Regions from separate parts of the Paenibacillus sp. J22FR83 genome, predicted to be linked through region 2. Evidence: riboswitches for the same ligand, from Rfam matches in the RefSeq annotation. Region 2 holds a riboswitch; each other region holds the start of a gene.
What was found. Region 2 has a riboswitch for thiamine pyrophosphate ahead of AC58PV_RS15735 (ECF transporter S component). Riboswitches for the same ligand answer to the same signal wherever they lie in the genome.
Positions count from the first base shown of each region.

Region 1 (6,419 bases), on a different contig from region 2:
ATGAACCCCAGTCACAATTTTCGTTTTATCGAGAGAGATTATTGGTACCATAAGGCATTGTGTGACACTGACCATCTTTTGCCTGAACAAATTGATGAGATGCTTGATGAATCGCACACCTACTATGCCGATTACACGTTCAAGTTTTATGACGATGGATCGGTAACTATCATAGATAACGATACGAACAACCGCATTAAACCAAAGGAACTGACAGGTGCCATTTATGATTTCTATATCCGCAAACGGATTCACATGATCAGAGTTAATTTAATAGAGAAACAACTCCAACATGCCAATTGAAGCACAATAAGGCCATCTGATTCGGACTCTTTCGTCCTTCAGATGGCCTTATGTGTACCTCATGCTATTCGCTATGATAACAGAAACAAGTTTGGGCGTGATCATTCACCATACCTACTGCCTGCATATAAGCATAACAAATCGTCGAACCGACGAATTTGAAGCCACGCTTCTTTAAATCCTTGCTCATACGATCAGAAATATCCGTTTTGGCAGGCAATTGACGACTGTCTTCCCAATTATTCTTTATGGTTTTGCCACCTACGAAGCTCCAAATATACGAATCAAATGTGCCAAATTCATCTTGCACCTTAAGAAAGGCTTTGGCATTCTGGACGACGGAAGCTATTTTCAGACGATTACGCACGATGCCAGGATTCAAGAGCAATTCCTGCAGCTTCGCCTCATCATAATTTACAATTATGTGCGGGTCAAAACCATCGAACGCTTCCCTATAGCTATCTCGCTTCTTTAATATTGTATACCAACTTAAACCAGCTTGAGCACCTTCCAAATTCAGCATCTCAAACAAGACGCGGTCATCATGCACAGGAACTCCCCATTCATGGTCATGGTAATCTTGATATAAAGGGTCTTCGTTGACCCAACCGCAGCGGTTTGTCATGTTATTCCTTCACCTCATCCAAGTATCGAACATGTGTTCTATTTCATTATAGATCCTATACGAACACTTGTCCAGTTGGATTTATTTAAGGTCGCCAGGCAACTTGTAGAAGTGATTGGTGTTTTGGAATAAAATCGCAACCGTCTCTTGCACGTTCTTCCCCTTCAGTTCAGCGATTTGTTCAATGACTGTGTGAATCATACACGGATGTGTCTCTTCACCTGAGAACGGTCCTTCAAATGGCCAAGGTCCATCTGTCTCTACCATCATGAGCTCCAAAGGGTAGTTACGAACTAATGTTCTGATTTCTTCTTCATAGAGAACATCTGGCGTGATAGAAATATAATAACCAGCGCCTATCATTCGCTCCACGGTTTCGTCAGATCCTTTAAACCAATGGAAATGCGCCTTCTTGATTCCGTATTTGGCTAGTAACGCACATGCGACATCCGCATCTTCATATACGGCATGCAGGACAACTGGCTTGTCCCACTGAGCAGCAAGCTGCAAGAAACGCTCTAACAACCCAATATAAGGTGTTACGTCAAACGCCTGTCCTGCCCCTTCTACTTCATGACGCGTGTAATATGGAAGTCCAATTTCACCAACTGCGATCATGTCATTCACATGCTCACTCATCCAATCTATTAATGCGTCCAACTGCTCTGTCGTAGGCAACTCTTGTTCTGGATGAAATCCGTAAGCCGCAAAAATGCGACCGGGAGCAAGCGACTTCAATTGCTTCGTTGCTTTGCAGGAATCTAGATGGCGGGATACCGCGATTAAGGCCAACACCTGCGAAGCTTCTAGTTCTGCAATTATCAATTTCGCTGACTCTTCGTCGTACATATCGAGATGAATATGTGCATCAATAGCTGACATTGTTTGTTTTCTCCCGTCGCAAGAGTCCCTGTATATGCTGTCTTAGTGCGATAAACTCTGATTCCTGCATGATAGATTCCTGACGTGGTCTTGCAAATGGTACTTTCAACTCTTCCAAGATACTTGCAGGTTTATTAGACAGCACATAAATACGATCAGATAGGAAGAGTGCCTCCTCTATACTATGGGTGACAAATAAGATGGAGCGTTTATTGTGCTCCCAAATGTTAAGAAGCCACGCTTGCATATCAAGCCGTGTTAACGCATCTAAGGAACCGAATGGCTCATCTAAGCACATAAGTTCCTGCGGGCTTAATAAAGCGCGTAAGAACGAAACACGCTGTTGCATCCCACCTGACAGGACATGTGGAAATTCCCGTTCATAGCCTCCTAGTCCAACTCTCGGCAGCCATTCTCTAGCTTTGGCGATCGCCGCAGAGCGCGACTCTCCGGCTACTTCCTGCCCTAGTGCTACATTTTCCTCAATAGAGCGCCATGGGAACAAGGCCGGTTGCTGCGGCATATAAGAAATAAGTCCTTTTTTCCCTGTCACCTTCTCGTCATCCAGCCACACTTCACCGGATGTCGGCTGCACGAGTCCACCTATGATATGGAATAAGGTGCTCTTACCACTGCCAGAAGGGCCAATGATGGATACAAACTCGCCTTGCTCGACATAAATATGAATATCTACAAGCACGGTGACTTGCCCTTTTTTATTCGGAAACATATGATGAATCCCAGTAAGCTTTAATTTGCTCATGGCCACAGCCCTCCTCTCCTACGAGGAACGTTTGACGTTCCAACGAATGATGAGCTTCTCTAACCCAGCGATGAGCCAGAAAAAGAGCAAACTCAGAATCACGATAATTCCGATTGCCACAAATTCCCGGTCTGCACGGAAGGCTGATTTTTGTAAGATCATATAATAGCCAAGACCCACATTTCCGCCTAGCCATTCAGCAATAACTGCCCCCATCACACTATAAGTAGCGGATATTTTGAGCCCAGTAAACAGAAATGGCAAAGCATGAGGCATCTCTAATTTATAGAAAATTTGGCGTTTCGATGCACCAATCATTTGCATGTAATTATACATGCTGCGATCTGTCTGCATGAAGCCATCTAACGTTGACATCGTTACAGGGAAGAAACAGACAAGTGAAATCAATATAAGTTTAGGTAATAGGCCAAAACCAAATAAGATAATTAACAGTGGTCCCAATGCAATAACTGGGATATTTTGCGATAGGATCAGCAGTGGATAGAAACCCGCTTTAACGAAAGGAAGCCTATGTAGTACGCTGGCAACTAGTACACCACCGATGGCACCGATACTAAAACCCATGCACATCAAACGAACGGTAGCCCACATATGCATCCATACGCGCGGCATATCTGTGGTACCGTCTCGCCATATTTTGAGCGGGCTTGGAAGCAGCCAGTCTGCGGTTCCAGCCCATGAGACAGCCAACTGCCAAATAAACAACAGAAGGATGACTACCACAAGTGGCGGCCATCCTGCTTGAATCCAGCGACGGATGTTCATTATCTGTACTTCTCCGTTAACTTGTCCATTGAAGCACCTGACGGATTGAAGTAAATTTTAACCTGAGAAATGACGTTCGGGCTGCCCATGTCAATCATGGCTGTGTTCATATCTTGAATAATGAGAAGGAGTTGATCCAACTCACCTTCCATCGTTGTTTCCAGCGGTGAAACAAAATATTTAACACCAGACTTTGCAATCACTTCGATGGCTCGATCTACATACGGAATGACATCTTCACCGTTTACTGTTTTCGGGATTATTTGAATACTAACAAGTGCATTAGCCATGATGGACATCTCCTCTTCAATTTAGGAATTACTTCTTACTTTCAGGTAAAAATGAATTCGTAAATGCCGCATCCACATCCAACTTCTTCTCTAAAAGCTTGTGATCCAGCATCCACGTGGCGTAGTTTTCCCACACGGATTTCTTTTGCTCACCCCAACGTGCCGCATCATCCTGATAACGTGGGCTTAACCACTTTTGACTAGCAACGACCAGCTTAGGATCTAGATCTGGAACAGCTTTAATCAATATGTTTGCCGCATCTTCCGGTTTGGAAATGGCAAATTGATACCCTTTGGTCGCTGCAGCAACGAACGCCTTCACGATTTCTGGCTTCGAAGAGATCATATTCTCATTTGTCGCCAATACAGGTGTATAATAATCCAGTTTCTCCGAATATTTGTTCAAATAAATCATGTTCATCGGCTCACCACGAAGTTCCGCATCTACGCCTGTCCATGCATAGTAAATCCATGCAAAGTCGATATCGCGTTTGACCGCTGTAAAATAATCCGCGTCACCGATATTAACCATTTTCACCTTTGTCGCATCCGCTTTCTCTGATTGCATCAGGGATTCAATCATGGCACTTTCGGAAGGGGCACCCCAACCGCCATACGATTTGTTCTCGAAGTCCTTCGGTGATTTGATATTCTTCGCAACCGGTGAAGCAAAGCCAGAGGTATTATGTTGAATAACTGCAGCAATCGAGACTAGTGGCACTCCTTGAATACGACCTTGCGTGATGCTTTCTTGATAACTCACCCCAAACTCTGCTGCGCCAGAAGCGATCATCGTATCCGCTCCACTTTCGCCAGGGGAAATGATTTGCACATTCAAGCCTTCTTGCTCAAAAAATCCTTGATCCTTCGCGACATACAACCCCGTGTGGTTCGTATTTGGCGTCCAATCTAGGACAACTTTTACGTCAGTTAGCTTTTTACTTCCTTCTGTCGGTTGAACTGACTTTCCTGTGTCGTTGCCGCAACCTGCCATTACTACGGTAAAGCTGACTAACAACAATGGTGCAATTTTGTTCCATTTCATATTCTTCTACCCCTTCTCTGTGGATCTTGATGTAACCATACGAAAAAGCCCCCGTTATCCGGGAGCGCCAGTGCAATTCTATCAAATTCTACGCTGGCATTACCCCAGGAGTTAATAGAAACTAAAAAGCCGCTAAAGACCAAAGGTCTCTCGCGGCGTATACGTTGACATTCGTACACGTATAGTCGTGTACAATCATTCTCTGCACTAGCATTATCTAGATCAGATCGAACGGTCAGCGGTATATCCCGCACTCTCAGCCTGACTACTCAAGCTCCCGGATGGTTACTATTCAATTTACATTACTATAACCCTAGTTAACTAAATAAGCAAGTTATCCCTATTTGCCGTTGTATGGGTATAATTACACCCATTAGTGTAATAACCAATCCTTTAACTGCAATCCCATCTTCTGCGCATCTGCGTAACCTAGTTCATGTAACTTCTCGAGTTTCCGCGGATCTTTCTCCATTCGTCCTACTTCTACTTTGGTTGAAGGTCGAATAATGATAGCACTGCCATCCGCTTCCATTCGTTCAATTGTTTCAAGTGTAGAATTATAAATTTCGCTGCGATTCACAAGCACATTCACAAGGCCGTTATATTTTGGATAAAAACTTTTCGCTAACCAACGCTGCTTGAACGGCCGTTTGCGGTAGCCCAGTTCTTTCGTTAATACAATGATATGCTTTTTATTGCCGTCAGCGACTGATTTCTGTACCGGAATCGGATCGACCAATCCGCCATCAAATAATGTTCTGCCTTCATAATGAATCGGCGTAGCTACAAAAGGCAACGAACTCGAAGCTTGTACGATGGGCATCGTTTCCTGTTGAAGCTGATGTTTCGTAAAATAAATCGGCTCCCCGGTATGCGCATCTGTTGTACCTATTGCAAATTGCTGTGAAGAAGCGTAGAACGTGTCATAGTCAAAGGGTACTAGTCTATTCGGCAGCTCATTGAAAATAAAATCCATGCCAAATATGCTCTTACTGCGCAACAAGTTGCGATAGCTTAAATAACGGTGATCCGCAACATAGTCAATCGTTACCTTTTTATTCCGCCCAGGTTGTTTAGAAATGTAAGAAACCGCATTGCACGCGCCCGCTGAAACACCCACCACATAGGGGAAATATAAATCCTGCTCCATAAAGTATTCCAAGACTCCCGCGGTGTATACCCCTCGCATACCTCCGCCTTCCAGTACGAGTCCAATCCCTTCCATGGTGACACCTTCTTTCTGTCTGTCTCAAGCCCCTTTCTAGCATACAGGAATTGTAAATTAAAAGAAACGGGCTTCCCTCTTCGAAAATGAGACGAAGACGAAGATTTCCTCCTACTTTCTAAGACAAATTAGGGGAAATCCCAGTTCAACCGTATTTTTGCCGAAATTTAACGTGTACGTCAACTTTTCGAACCTTAACTAATGGGACACCTTCATGAAATTACCAAAGACCCCTGCTCCGAGGAGCAAGGGTCGGTAACCATACTACAATTATGATTTGTTTTTACTAATGTTATTTAGGCTAGGAGGAAACTCAGCCGCATTCTGCTTTTTTAGTGTCTCTGCCTCTTCCGTGAAGTGAGCAGCATTTTGTTGATTATTTTTTTTATCAGGTCGATTTACTTTAGGCATTCCTTTCACCTCCATCATCTCAACCGTAGTATGAGAAGGTGATCCTAATCTTATGCCAATTCACTGAAATCATTAAGGTTATTAACGAT
Region 1 is NZ_JCAUAM010000004.1:163,105-169,523, reverse strand. Features, by position in the region: gene AC58PV_RS09220 (hypothetical protein) at 1-303, shown strand, start outside; gene AC58PV_RS09215 (DNA-3-methyladenine glycosylase I) at 368-928, opposite strand; gene AC58PV_RS09210 (TatD family hydrolase) at 1,010-1,810, opposite strand; gene AC58PV_RS09205 (ABC transporter ATP-binding protein) at 1,797-2,573, opposite strand; gene AC58PV_RS09200 (ABC transporter permease) at 2,592-3,359, opposite strand; gene AC58PV_RS09195 (thiamine-binding protein) at 3,359-3,649, opposite strand; gene AC58PV_RS09190 (ABC transporter substrate-binding protein) at 3,678-4,694, opposite strand; TPP riboswitch at 4,877-4,985, opposite strand; gene AC58PV_RS09185 (patatin-like phospholipase family protein) at 5,068-5,919, opposite strand; gene AC58PV_RS09180 (hypothetical protein) at 6,190-6,330, opposite strand; gene AC58PV_RS09175 (DUF3369 domain-containing protein) at 6,412-6,419, opposite strand, start outside.
Region 1: linked by a shared signal. The riboswitch ahead of AC58PV_RS09190 (ABC transporter substrate-binding protein) and the one ahead of AC58PV_RS15735 (ECF transporter S component) in region 2 are both predicted to bind thiamine pyrophosphate.

Region 2 (6,419 bases):
CGGATTCCGCTGCTTGCGCTTGCCCCTCACCTTGAGCGCATAGCGAAGGGTCTGCAGCTCCTCCAAGATGACAGGCAGCATGCGCAGCGCTGCCAGGAAGCTGTACGCGTACTTCGGCGCGACCTTCCACTGCTGCATCATCGCGTAGAACAACGCGACAGGCCGCGTGGTCAAGCTGAACAGTAACCCGACGGAGGCAACCTGTATGCCACGTAGACCAAGATGGATACCGCGGTAGAAGCTTTCCTCCGTAATTCGAATAATCCCCAAATGAAACCATTCGGTCTGCCCGTCACCGAACATCATCATCCCTGCTGTCGATGACACGAAAATTAGCAGAAACGGCGATGCATATAGCAACAGTCTCTTCGCAGGATGACCGGATAATAGGGCCAGAGGCAACAAGGCGCCTAGCGTCAGGAATAGCATCATGTTCAGATTATGCGTGAAGACGACAACGATGAATAACCCGATCGATAAGAGGAGCTTCACGCCCGGATTAACCCGATGCAGCCACGTTTCGCGAAAGGTGAACGTTATTTGCATAGCTGCGGCTCACCTCCAGTAGCAGGGACGGACACAGGCAAGGGCGCGACTTCCGCCACGCGCCCAGCTTCGACCTGCCAGACGCGGGTGGCCCAGCGCTGGACGATCTCCTGATCGTGTGTCACCATCACGATCACGGTTCCGCTGGCGCGCAGCCGCTCCAGCGCCTCGAGCATGCGCAGCGTGCCTCGCGCATCGAGCCCGAAGGTGGGCTCATCCAGCAGCAGGATGCGTGGCCCGCGTACCATCGCGGACGCCACGCTAAGCCTGCGCTTCTGGCCCAGCGAGAGCTGAAACGGGTGCCGCTCGCGCAGCGCGAGCAGGTCGTATTCGCGGAGCAGCCCCTCGGCGGCTGCCCACTGGCCTCTCGGCTGACCTTCTGGCAAGCCATAGGTCAGCTCTTCCTCCACGGAGTTCGTGACGAACTGGAACTCCGGGTTCTGGAACACAAAGCCGACTTGCTCCGCAATGTGCTCGACTTTGTTTCCCTTCACTCCCGCGATCAGACAGCTTCCGCGGGTTGGAATGAGCCGCATGATCGCGAGGAGGAGCGAGCTCTTGCCTGCACCGTTGGCACCGACAACGGTGATCCAGTCCCCTGGATAGACGCTAAAGTTATCCACAGAGGTCCTGATCTGCCCGCCGCGAACACCGACGAAATCTTGAAAGACCATAACCGGCTCAGCGGTCTGTGCGCTTTCTTGCGCTTTCCCTGGATCGTCTACTCGCCCAGCAGCCCCCTGCTCCTGGGCGTAGTCCTCCCACACCTCGGGATACCAGATGCCATATTCCCTGATCTGCTCTTTGTACTTCTCAAACATCGCAACCGGCGGCCCATCCGCTAAAATCTTCCCCTCAGGTGTCAGGATAATCAACCGATCGAGCAAATCCAGCAAACCGCTGATCTTGTGCTCTACGATGAGGAGAGTTTTGTCCCCACTGATCGCTCGTATCGTGTCCCACACCTGTTTCGTACCCTCGTCATCCAACAGCGCCGTGGGCTCATCGAGAAAGAGCACTTCCGGCTCAAGCGCCAGCACACTAGCAATCGCCAGACGCTGCTTCATCCCTTGAGACAGCGTACTAATCAACGTATGGGTATCAGGCACATGTAACCCCACCAAGTCCAAGTAATACCGAATGCGCGCAGGCATCTCCGCTCGCGGCACTTCCTGATTCTCCAACACGAACGCAATCTCTTCGTCCATATAAGGCATGCAGAACTGTGTATCTGGATCTTGAAAAACATACCCCCACCGGCTAGGCCGGCGAATCTCATCCGCTTTGAGCGGAAGCTCAATCATGTCAGGGACAATTCCGCTCAGCACCTGCAGCAAGGTCGATTTGCCGCTACCGCTAGGTCCCAGCAGCAGCACTTTTTCCCCCGGCTCGATGGAAAAGGAAACCCCCTGAAAGATCAGGGGGGCTTCATCGCCGGGATATTTTAACCGTAGATTCGTAACGCCCATTCCTTCGCTCATCTCGTTAACCCAGTACGTCGTAATCTTTTTTGGAAACGGGACGAATCAAATTCAGTACACCCGTACGCGACAAGGCACTCGTCAGATAGTACGCGAATACTCCCGCGATCAAAGCGCTGCCTAGCAGACGTAAAGTAATAAACAAGACGTAATTCCAGAACGCCAACTGATCAATATAGCCATAGTACGTATCTACAAAAATGGACATGATAGCCGAAGCAATGGCGGCGAGTATTGTCACTCCCAAATTGGTGCGACGATAGCGGAAGGCCGCGAACACCAGCTCTGCACCGAGCCCTTGCAGTAAACCAAAAACAAGCGTCCCCACACCCCAATGGCCACCATATAGTGCCTCAATCGTTGCGGCTGCCAATTCAGCCAACAGGGCAACACCAGGTTTGCGAATCACGAGGAACGCGAATGTTGCCGCCATGAACCACATACCGTAACTCAACTGCTCGGCATGTAGGCCTAGCGGTTTCATGAGATCATAAATGGGTCCCCAAATCCGATAAATCACACCAAACACAGCTGAAATGACGATCGTGATCAAAATATCTGTCAGCTTCAACCCTTTACTACTTGCACTTGCTTCCCTTTGTGCCATCTTCTTCTCGACTCCTTTTTCCCATTCATATTTGTCAATGAGATAGGCGAACACGCCAACCTTGGATACATGGTCCCTTTTGCCCCTTAAGAACAAAAAAAGCCCACCGGAATACCGGCAGGCTTGAACATTTGTGCATAAAAAAAGCACATTAGGTCTCTACGCTGGCATTATCCAGATCAGATTAACGGTCAGTGGCATAGGGCCACTATCTCAGCCTGACTTCATCAAGCACCCGTGTTGCTATTCATTTGGCTTAACTGTAGCGGATTAGCTCCTCTTTGGCAATCCTTTTTTTTCCATGGAATACTCGTTGCGCATTTATTTCTCAATCAGATGCTCCAAACCCTCTATTTGTACATACCACAATCAGGAGAATTTTAAAAGTTGACTTCCACCCCTAAGAAAAACTACAATTTGTAGTGTGCTCATTATTTTTTACAGAAAAACTTATTCAGCGTGGATGATTCCATGAGGCAGAAAGGGATTGAACGGATGACTATATTGCTCTATATCGGACTAGCTCTATTCATTGCAGCTATCGTTGGTTATGTGCTCGCAGCAAGGATTAACAAAGATAACACCTCGAGATTGAAAAAGGCTGAAAAGCAAGCCCTAAAGAAGAAGCATAAGACCTGGCAATTGATTTCACATGCCCTGCTCATTATCGCTCTCGGCAGCATCGGTACTTCGCTCATTCAAAGTTCAGCAGGCAAATACAGCCTAGACAAGCTAAATTCAGGAGCTAACATTCAGGTCACGACAGATAAGGACTACGGGCGCGAACATAAAGATGGCACCTTGATGTACGAAATGAAAATCCCTACTTCAGGTACGCACAGCCCGCATGATTTGAAATTTGGTTTCTACAAGGAAAGACCTGGTTATGAGATGCTTGTCCATAACTTGGAGCATGGCGATATCATTATTCATTACCATCCCGATGCACCGAAAGAGCTGAAAGATCGCTTGGAATATTTGACTCACTTCAGGACGGCTGGCGCAGGTGTACTTGCGGTTCCGAATCTTGATGTACCTGCCGATCAAGAGGTCGTCGTTACGGCTTGGACGAAAACAATGAACCTCGCCAAGTTCGATGAAGCTAGTGTAGGCACGTTCATTTACGACTATATTAACAAAGGTCCTGAGCAAATTCCTGCCAACATACGCCTTGGCGGCGGAACGATGTAACTTATTTGCGAATTGTTTCCCGATCTGAAACGAGCTCGGTTGGCACTAAACCCGTCATTCTTCGGAATACGCGATAGAAATAAGACGGATCATTATAGCCGATAAACTCGGCGATTTCGGTGACGGTCAGAGCGGAGTGACGCAGCATGTAGACGGCTGTTTTGATCCTCGTGACGTGCACGAATTCACTGATGGTTTGGCCTGTGACTTGACGAAACAGCGACGCTGCATAATTCGGCGAGCGAGAAATACAAGTGCCTAACTCGTCCTTGGTGACATGCTCGCGATAATGGTTCTGGATATAGCCTTTCATTTGCTCCACGAGAAGTGCGGTTGCCGAGGTTGTGGCTGCCTGATCCCACTCCCGCTGGAGATACACAAACAGCTCTTGCAGGTGCGCTTCACACAGCGCCATGTAATAGGGCTGTTTGTCTTGCCAGCCGCGGTGAATCAAGCGCAGCCGATCTGCGATGATATCGAATTTGCCAGTCTGGCGGCAGGAAAAGGATGGCTGTTGCAGTAGCGGAAAGATATCCTGCGCTGCTTGCGCATCGAAATGAAGCACAAATTTCTCATGAATTTTCGTTGGCACACTACGGCCATAGTAAGGCGTTTCACGTGGGATGAGCAGCCATTGTCCTTTCTCCAGCACTTGTTTCTTGTCATTGATCCAGTACACACAATGGCCATAGATCACGAAAATGAGTGTCCAATCTGGACGCTCAATGGGTTGTTCTTCGTTCCATATACTACTTTTATCATAGTCAAACCTAGTTAGCTGCATAGGATTAATGCCCTCCTCCAATCATACTATATTACATACATCATACTATAGTTTATAGAAAATCGCATGAATAAGGCATATAATGAAGCCAACTAATCTTCTACATGCGAAAGGAAGTCCTTTACAATGCGTAAAACGAAAATTATTTGTACCATGGGTCCAGCGTGCGATTCCGTCTCTACTCTGAAAGAATTAATTCGCGCGGGCATGAGCGTCGCGCGTTTAAATATGGCACATGGCGATCTTGATGAGCACCGCGGTCGTATTCAACGTGTACGCCAAGCTGCACAAGAAATGGGCGTTATCATCCCGATTCTGATGGATATCAAAGGTCCCGAAATCCGCATCGGTCAATTGAAAGATGCTTCCTATGACTTGCAAACGGGCGATCGCATCGTCTTGACGACAGAACAAATTATCGGCGATTCCAGCCGCGTATCCGTGAACTACCCAGGGTTGCCGCAAGATGTGAAGCCAGGCAATCTTGTATTGATCGACGATGGCTCGATCGAGCTGCGTGTTGAAATGATCGACGGTACGGAAGTAACTTGCAGCGTCCTCAACCCTGCTCAGTTGAAACAACGTAAAGGTGTTAACTTGCCAGGTGTACGCACATCCCTACCGGGTGTGACAGAGCGCGATGTGATGCATATCAAATTCGGCGTAGAGGAAAATATTTCGATCGTCGCGATGTCCTTCGTTCGTAACGGCAACGATGTTCGTGAGGTTCGTGCACTTCTGGAGCAGCAAGGCGCTGGCTTAACACCGATCATCTCCAAAATTGAGAACGAAGAAGGCATGACGAACTTCGCTTCCATCTTGGAAGCATCCGATGGGATCATGGTTGCCCGTGGTGACCTTGGGGTTGAAATTCCAACTGAGGAAGTTCCAATTGCTCAAAAAGATATGATTCGCGCTTGTAACCTCGCTGGCAAACCGGTTATCACAGCTACGCAAATGCTGGATTCCATGCAGCGCAACCCGCGCCCGACTCGCGCTGAGGTGAGTGACGTGGCGAATGCCGTGCTTGACGGCAGTGACGTTGTGATGCTTTCTGGCGAGACCGCTGCTGGGAAATATCCGATTGAGTCCGTAACGATGATGGCGACTATCGCTGAGCGCGTCGAGCAAACGATGGTGCGCAGCTCCTTGGTTGATGCACAGCTAGAATCCAACAACGAAATCACCGAAGTGTTGTGCCAAGCGGTTGTATCCTCCGCGAACAAATTGCATGCTGCGGCGATCCTTACACCGACAGAGACAGGCTTCACGGCGCGCATGATTGCGAAGTACCGCCCAGAAGCACCGATTATCGCGGTAACAAACAGCCAGCACGCGATAAGCCAATTGAGCATGGTGCAGGGCGTCATCCCTGTTCTTGGCGAGTTCTGCGAATCGACAGACGCGATGATTCGCTCCGCGATCAACCAAGCAGAGACGCTTGGTTATGTGAAGAAAGGCGACCTCACCGTCGTCTCCGCCGGTATCCCGGTTGGGAAATCCGGTACGACCAACCTGTTGAAGGTTGAGCGGGTTTAGTAGGTAATACTCCATCCCCGGCGCTGATTAAAGGATTAGATGGAAAACCTCCATTTAATTTTCGCGATATCGACTCGTTTAGCGAAATAACTGGAAAAACTCCCGTTATTTTTACGGAATCCCGAGGTAATTAGCGAAATGGCGAGAAATAGATGGACTTTATCCATCTATTTCTAATTTCTGGCTAAATATCAGCGAATTAGCTGTACTTTTTACAGTTAAACGACTATACGGACCCGACTTACTAGCCTCCCCTCCACTTAGACATTGT
Region 2 is NZ_JCAUAM010000008.1:59,725-66,143, reverse strand. Features, by position in the region: gene AC58PV_RS15745 (energy-coupling factor transporter transmembrane component T family protein) at 1-546, opposite strand, end outside; gene AC58PV_RS15740 (ABC transporter ATP-binding protein) at 537-2,015, opposite strand; gene AC58PV_RS15735 (ECF transporter S component) at 2,032-2,634, opposite strand; TPP riboswitch at 2,774-2,883, opposite strand; gene AC58PV_RS15730 (DUF3105 domain-containing protein) at 3,106-3,825, shown strand; gene AC58PV_RS15725 (helix-turn-helix transcriptional regulator) at 3,827-4,609, opposite strand; gene pyk (pyruvate kinase) at 4,736-6,148, shown strand.

Region 3 (6,419 bases), on a different contig from region 2:
GATCATTGGGACGGGGCGGCCGCGCAAGCGCTGCCTAAATCAACACCTATCCTGTGCCAACCAGGGGATGAAGAAGCCTTTACTACTGCGGGGTTTACGTCCGTAACGGCGATCCAGGAGTCTTATAAGCTACGGGGAGTAACCTTGTTCCGAACGGGTGGACAGCATGGGACTGGTGAAATAGGGAAATTGATGGGGCAAGTATCCGGCTTTGTATTTACAGCGGCGAACGAGCCGGCATTGTACCTCGCGGGGGATACGATATGGTGCGACGATGTTCAGCAAGCGCTGGAAGAACATCAACCAGCTTGGACCGTTGTCAATGCGGGTGGCGCTCAGTTCGAAGTCGGCGATCCCATTACGATGGATGCGAACGATGTGGTAAGCCTATGCAGATACGGACCTTTCACGCGAGTCGTTGCCGTTCACATGAATGCGATCAATCATTGCCACGTGACGCGTGCGGATTTGCGAGATAGATTGACAGTAGAAGGGTTGTTGGAGCAGGTTGTGATTCCAGAAGATGGGGAGTGGGTTTGAGAGCAGAAAGGAAAGAAGGTTAACCACATAAATAAAAAGCATGCCATCCTAAGATGAGCATGCTTGCTTTGGTTGTACCTAGTTGTGGCGTAATAATATTATTTACCAAGTAAAATTTTGGTGTACGGGGAATCAATCGGCAGCATAATGACGGGCTCCCCTTGAAATGACACCAAGTAACTATCCAACGTACGGTAGAAATTGTAAAAAGCAGGGTCCTGGCCGTAAGCGGAGTTATAAATTTTAGCCGCTTCTTGCTCGCCTTCGGCTACAATTTTCTTCGCATCCGCTTGCGCTTGTGCGATCAATTCGCTTGCTTGGCGATCGGCTTTGGAGGTGATTTTCTTCGACTCCTCATCGCCCTCGGACAAGTACTTCGCCGCAATGGATTGACGGTCAGAGATCATCCGTTTGTACACGCTTTGTTTGTTGGACTCAGGTAGATCCGTACGCTTGATGCGCACATCAACGATCTGAATGCCGTAGTTATCGCGCTCCATCAAATCCGAAACTTCCTTCGTAATCTCATCGTTCAAATTCCCGCGCTGCGTATTTTCGCTGATAATATCGCTGTAATTGATCTCCGACAACTTCCGTCGGACGGTGTTGTACACAGCGGCATCAATCCGCTCTTCCCCGCCAGTGATCGATTGAATCGTGCGCAAGAATTGCTGCGCATCATCAATGCGCCATACCGTATAGTTATCCACTTCGATCGGCTTCTTATCTTTGGTCAGAATGGAAGTAGGTTTGCTGTCATACACCATCTGATATTTAGGAAGCGTGCGGACCGATTCAATGAACGGAATTTTAAAATGAATACCAGGTTCTGTCTGGATACGAACAGCTTCTCCGAATTTAAGAACGACGCGGTATTGGCCTTCTTTCACAATAAAGATGGAAATCAGGAAGAAAATGACGAGAACGACACCAAGGATGGATCTCAGAATCCATTTATTTTGTACGGTCATTTCGCAGTCCCTCCAGTCGTACCTGTTGCAGCAGCAGGTGTACGCAACAGCTCATTGATTGGTAAATATTTAACGGTTTCGCCAGTGCTGTCACTGATGAAAATTTTGGCATTCGGCAATATTTTCTCTAACGTCTCGATGATAAGCCTGCTCTCGGTTACTGATTTATTATTGGCATACTCCGCATAGAGGGCATTAAACTTCGCAACATCCCCCTGTGCATTCAAAATCCGTGATTTCTTCTGAGCTTCGGCATTCTCGATCAGTGCCTGCGCGTTACCGCGCTCCCGAGGAAGGATATCATTCTCGTATTTTGTTGCCACGTTTATCTTCGTGTTTTTCTCTTCACGTGCGTTCGTTACATCCTTAAAAGCATTCTGCACATCGCCCGCTGGCGGCTCAATATCTTGGAATTTCAAATCGATAATATGAATGCCCGTTTGATATTTCGTCTGCATTTCAATCAAACGCTCCTTAACCTTGCCTTGGACCTCAGTTTTTCCTTCAGTAATGGCAAAGTCTAGCGCCGTCGCGCCGATTACCGAACGAATCGCTGCACTTGCCGAGTTGCGTAAGAACAATTCAGCATTATCAATATTGTACAAATAGTTCTGCATGTCACTGATATTCCATTCCACTACGGCATCAGCGGATAAAATATTTTCATCCCCCGTAATCATCATCGCTTCTTCATCTACGGGTGTAATTTTACCACCAGCTTCACGGAAGCCGATTTGGATGCGTTGTGTCTTTTTGGCAGGTAATACAATCACTTGTTGAATGGGAAAAGGGAGTTTAAAGTGAAGCCCAGCCTCCTTCTCGGTCGTATATTTACCTAATGTGAGAATAGCCGCCTTCTCATGCTCCTGTACTGTGTAGAAAGTGGAAGATCCGAAAATAAGAACGAGAACGATGACAAGGCCGATTACAATTTTGGTCATCAAGCCTGGCGGGAGGGAGGAGGGTCTTCGTCGATCAGATTCTGGCAGTACAAACGGTTCCATGGCAAACACCCCTTAATATAAGTTTTACTTATAGTCCTATACGGGAAGTATTGGAAATGGTTTCAGGGAGATGAGGTTAATTCTCAATAAATTGAGAAAGGTTAGGGCACTGCCAATGAAAATGGAAAATTGGTATTTCCAAGAGTTGGCTGTCATGCTATGATGAGTAGTAATCGCATACGAATGAATCCCTAGGGGCGCCGAGAGGCTGAGACAGTGTAGACTGAACCCTTTGAACCTGATCTGGTTTATGCCAGCGGAGGAAAGTGGAACGAGCTTTGGAGCCGATTTTATTGTTATTTATGATGAGGCAGCCTACAACCACTTTCCTGAGGAAAGTGGTTTTTTTGTATTTATTTGCACAGTCGAGATGATTCACATGGTTAAAAATAGTGAGATTTCGTGGAGAGGAGTCGCCTTCAATGTCTGAGAAAGAGCTGCATGTCATATCGAGTGGGAAGATGGCATGGTCTGAGATCGCAAAGATTGCGGCGCAGATTCACCCGTATGTCACAGCGATTCATATTCGGGAGAAAACGAAATCCTTGGATGAAGTGTTCATCGGCATTCAGTACATAGTAGAGCAAGGAATTCCGGCGAAAAGCCTGTACGTTAACGGTTTTCCCTCCATCGCTCTGGCTTTGCAAACAGGAGGACTCCAGCTGCCAGGTACGACGCCGCCTTTGGTTATTCAGGATGAGTTGTGCCGGGGCATACAGCGCATCGGAGTCTCTGTGCATGGGGCGGTTGAGGCGAGTTGGCGTGAGAAAGAAGGAGCCGATTATGTCATGTTCGGTCATATTTTTGCGACAAACTCCAAGCAAGGCGTGCCGCCTAGGGGTCTGGAGCAGTTAAGACAAGTAGTTAATGGGGTGAACATTCCTGTCATTGCAATCGGCGGGATGACACCTGCGAGAGTCCAATCGGTTCTGGATGCAGGAGCATCCGGCATCGCAGTGATGAGCGGAATATGGGAAGCAGCGGATCCGCTTGGAGCCGTTCTAGCCTATCATGATGAGCTTCAATAAATAGAGGTGAGCGAAATGTCAGCAACAAGATCCCATGTCATCATCGTTGGCGGTGGTGTTATCGGTACATCCATTGCCTATTACTTGGCTAAAAGAGGGCAGTCCGTCACGCTGCTAGAGCGCGGTCAACTAGGCACAGAAGCCTCGGCTGCGGCGGCAGGCATGCTCGGCGCGCAGTCCGAGATGGAAGACACGGGCGCCCTGTTCCAGTGGGCGCGTCTAAGTAGATCTATGTTCCCCGAGTTGAGCGGGGAACTGAGAGAACTCACGGGCATCGACATCGGCCTCGTCCGTGAGGGGCTCTTGAACGTCGCGCTCAGCGACGTTCAAGAGGCGGAGTTGCGCGCGCGGGAGAAGCTCCAGCGCGCCGCGGGCGAGCAGGCCCAGTGGCTCAGCGCAGCTGAAGCCACGGCCCTGGAACCCGCGCTGAGCGCAGCGACGCGCGGAGCCCTGTACCTGCCCAGCGATGGGCAGGTCGATGCTCCGCTGCTGGCGGCCGCGTTCGCGCAGGCCGCGCAGGTGCTTGGGGCGAAGGTGCAACCGTTCGCCGGGGTGCAAGGGCTGCTGACCGCGCAGGAGCGGGTCATCGGCGTGCAGACGGCCGCCGGTCCGCTCTACGGCGACCACGTGGTCGTCGCCGCAGGCACGTGGAGCGGTCAGCTGCTTGGGAGCATCGGCATCGAGTTGCCGATGTATCCTGTGAAAGGCGAGTGCTTCTCCGTGAGGACGCCGAAGCCTCTCTTGAAGAAAACCCTGTTCTCGCCAGGGTGCTATATCGTTCCGAAAGCCGGCGGACGGCTGGTGGTCGGCGCGACGGTCGTGCCGCACAGCTATGACCGCAAGGTGTCGCTCTCGGGCTTAGCCGAGCTGATGGAGCGCGCGAGGGAGTTGATGCCCGCGCTCGGCGACGCCGAGTGGGAGAAGGCTTGGTCGGGGCTGCGCCCGCAGACCGCCGACGGGCTGCCCTACATCGGCAAAGTGCCGACGGTGGAGGGCTTGTATACAGCTTGCGGACATTACCGCAACGGAATTTTGCTGAGCCCGATCACCGGAAAGGTGATGGCGGATTGGATTTTGGGCGGAGATGGCGCAGGTGAGCAGGGGAAAGCATCTATAGCTCCTTGGCTGAATGCATTCAGCCCTGATCTGTCCCCTAGAACCGAGCGGGTGAGTAACAGTCACGAGGGTCAGGAACCTTTTTCAGCCCAAGGAAAGGAATTGATAAGCATTGAAACTGCACATTAATGGTCAGCAGGTGGACGTACCCGATACGATTCGAACCGTCGTGGAGCTGCTTGCCCACTTCGATTTATGCGACAAAATGCTCGTGGTAGAGCATAACGCAGCCATTTTACATAAAGAAGATCACGCTGGTGCTGAGCTGGCGGAAGGCCACAAAATTGAGATCGTTCATTTCGTTGGAGGAGGATAAAGACATGTTAAAAATTGGTCCATATGAATTTCGTTCACGTTTGCTGCTAGGTACGGGGAAGTTTCCAGATTTTCAGATTCAAAAACAAGCGGTGGATATCTCCGAGTCGCAAATTCTGACCTTTGCGGTTCGTCGAATGAATATTTTTGAGGCGAGTCAGCCGAATTTCCTGTCGATGCTGGATACGTCGAACTTCACGTTGCTGCCGAATACAGCTGGTGCCAAAACAGCAGAAGAAGCCGTGCGCATCGCGCGCTTAGCGAAAGCCTCTGGCTTGTGCGACATGATCAAAGTCGAGGTGATCGGCGATGAAATGACGCTGCTCCCCGATCCCGTGGAAACGCTGAAAGCATCCGAAATGCTGCTGGAGGAAGGCTTTATCGTGTTGCCTTATACATCGGATGATGTTTTGCTAGCTAAACGTTTGCAAGCACTCGGCGTACATGCCATTATGCCTGGTGCATCACCGATTGGTACGGGGCAAGGGATAATTAACCCGCTGAACCTGAGTTTCATCATCGAGCAAGCAACAGTACCTGTGATCGTGGACGCGGGAATTGGCGCACCTTCCGACGCATCATTAGCTATGGAAATGGGCGCCGACGGCGTGCTATTGAACACGGCCGTATCAGGTGCCAAGGATCCTGTCAAAATGGCTTACGCCATGAAACTCGCGATTGAAGCAGGACGCGCAGGCTTTGAGGCAGGGCGGATTCCGAAGAAGCGATATGCGTCGGCAAGTTCTCCGATGGATGGATTGAGTCGAGCGTAGGGTCGTGTGGGGTTGAGTAGATGAGTCAGTTGTAAGGGAAATTCAAGGTTCATTGTTACTCGGAGTCGCAGTGTTTTCCTCATCCAACAGTGGCCTATTTGTTTGAAAAGTGCAAAAAGGCATCTATTTCACTCCATTGAGGCAATAAATGACCTGAAAGTTGCAAAAAGGCAGTTATTTAGGGGCAAATGGTTCAATTTGCTGTGAAAGCAGCGAAAAGGTTGCAGATTTGCACTTTTTTATGAAATTGAGGCGTTTTGGTCGGAAAAGGATGCCTTTTTGCAACTTTGGAGACGTAGACTTTGATTTGGATTTGGATTTGGACTTGAGTGGTACTTGGATTTGGACTTGATTGGAGTGCTGAGTCGGAAAGGGGGAGTAACGTGGCGATTCACAAAGCATTGACGATTGCCGGATCAGACAGCGGTGGTGGTGCCGGCATTCAGGCGGATTTGAAAACGTTTCAGGAGCTCGGTGTATACGGCATGTCCGTGATTACGGCTGTCACCGCGCAGAACACACTTGGTGTGCAAGGGGTTTATCCGATGAGCGGGGAGGCAATTGAACGCCAACTGGCTTCTATTGGAGAAGATTTACGACCGGATGCGTTGAAGACAGGGATGCTTTTTAGCGGGGAAATTATTCGTATTGTCGCGACGGCGATTAAGAACT
Region 3 is NZ_JCAUAM010000002.1:342,285-348,703, reverse strand. Features, by position in the region: gene AC58PV_RS05055 (MBL fold metallo-hydrolase) at 1-540, shown strand, start outside; gene hflC (protease modulator HflC) at 639-1,511, opposite strand; gene hflK (FtsH protease activity modulator HflK) at 1,508-2,515, opposite strand; TPP riboswitch at 2,699-2,797, shown strand; gene AC58PV_RS05040 (thiamine phosphate synthase) at 2,938-3,543, shown strand; gene thiO (glycine oxidase ThiO) at 3,559-4,788, shown strand; gene thiS (sulfur carrier protein ThiS) at 4,772-4,975, shown strand; gene AC58PV_RS05025 (thiazole synthase) at 4,980-5,747, shown strand; gene thiD (bifunctional hydroxymethylpyrimidine kinase/phosphomethylpyrimidine kinase) at 6,131-6,419, shown strand, end outside.
Region 3: linked by a shared signal. The riboswitch ahead of AC58PV_RS05040 (thiamine phosphate synthase) and the one ahead of AC58PV_RS15735 (ECF transporter S component) in region 2 are both predicted to bind thiamine pyrophosphate.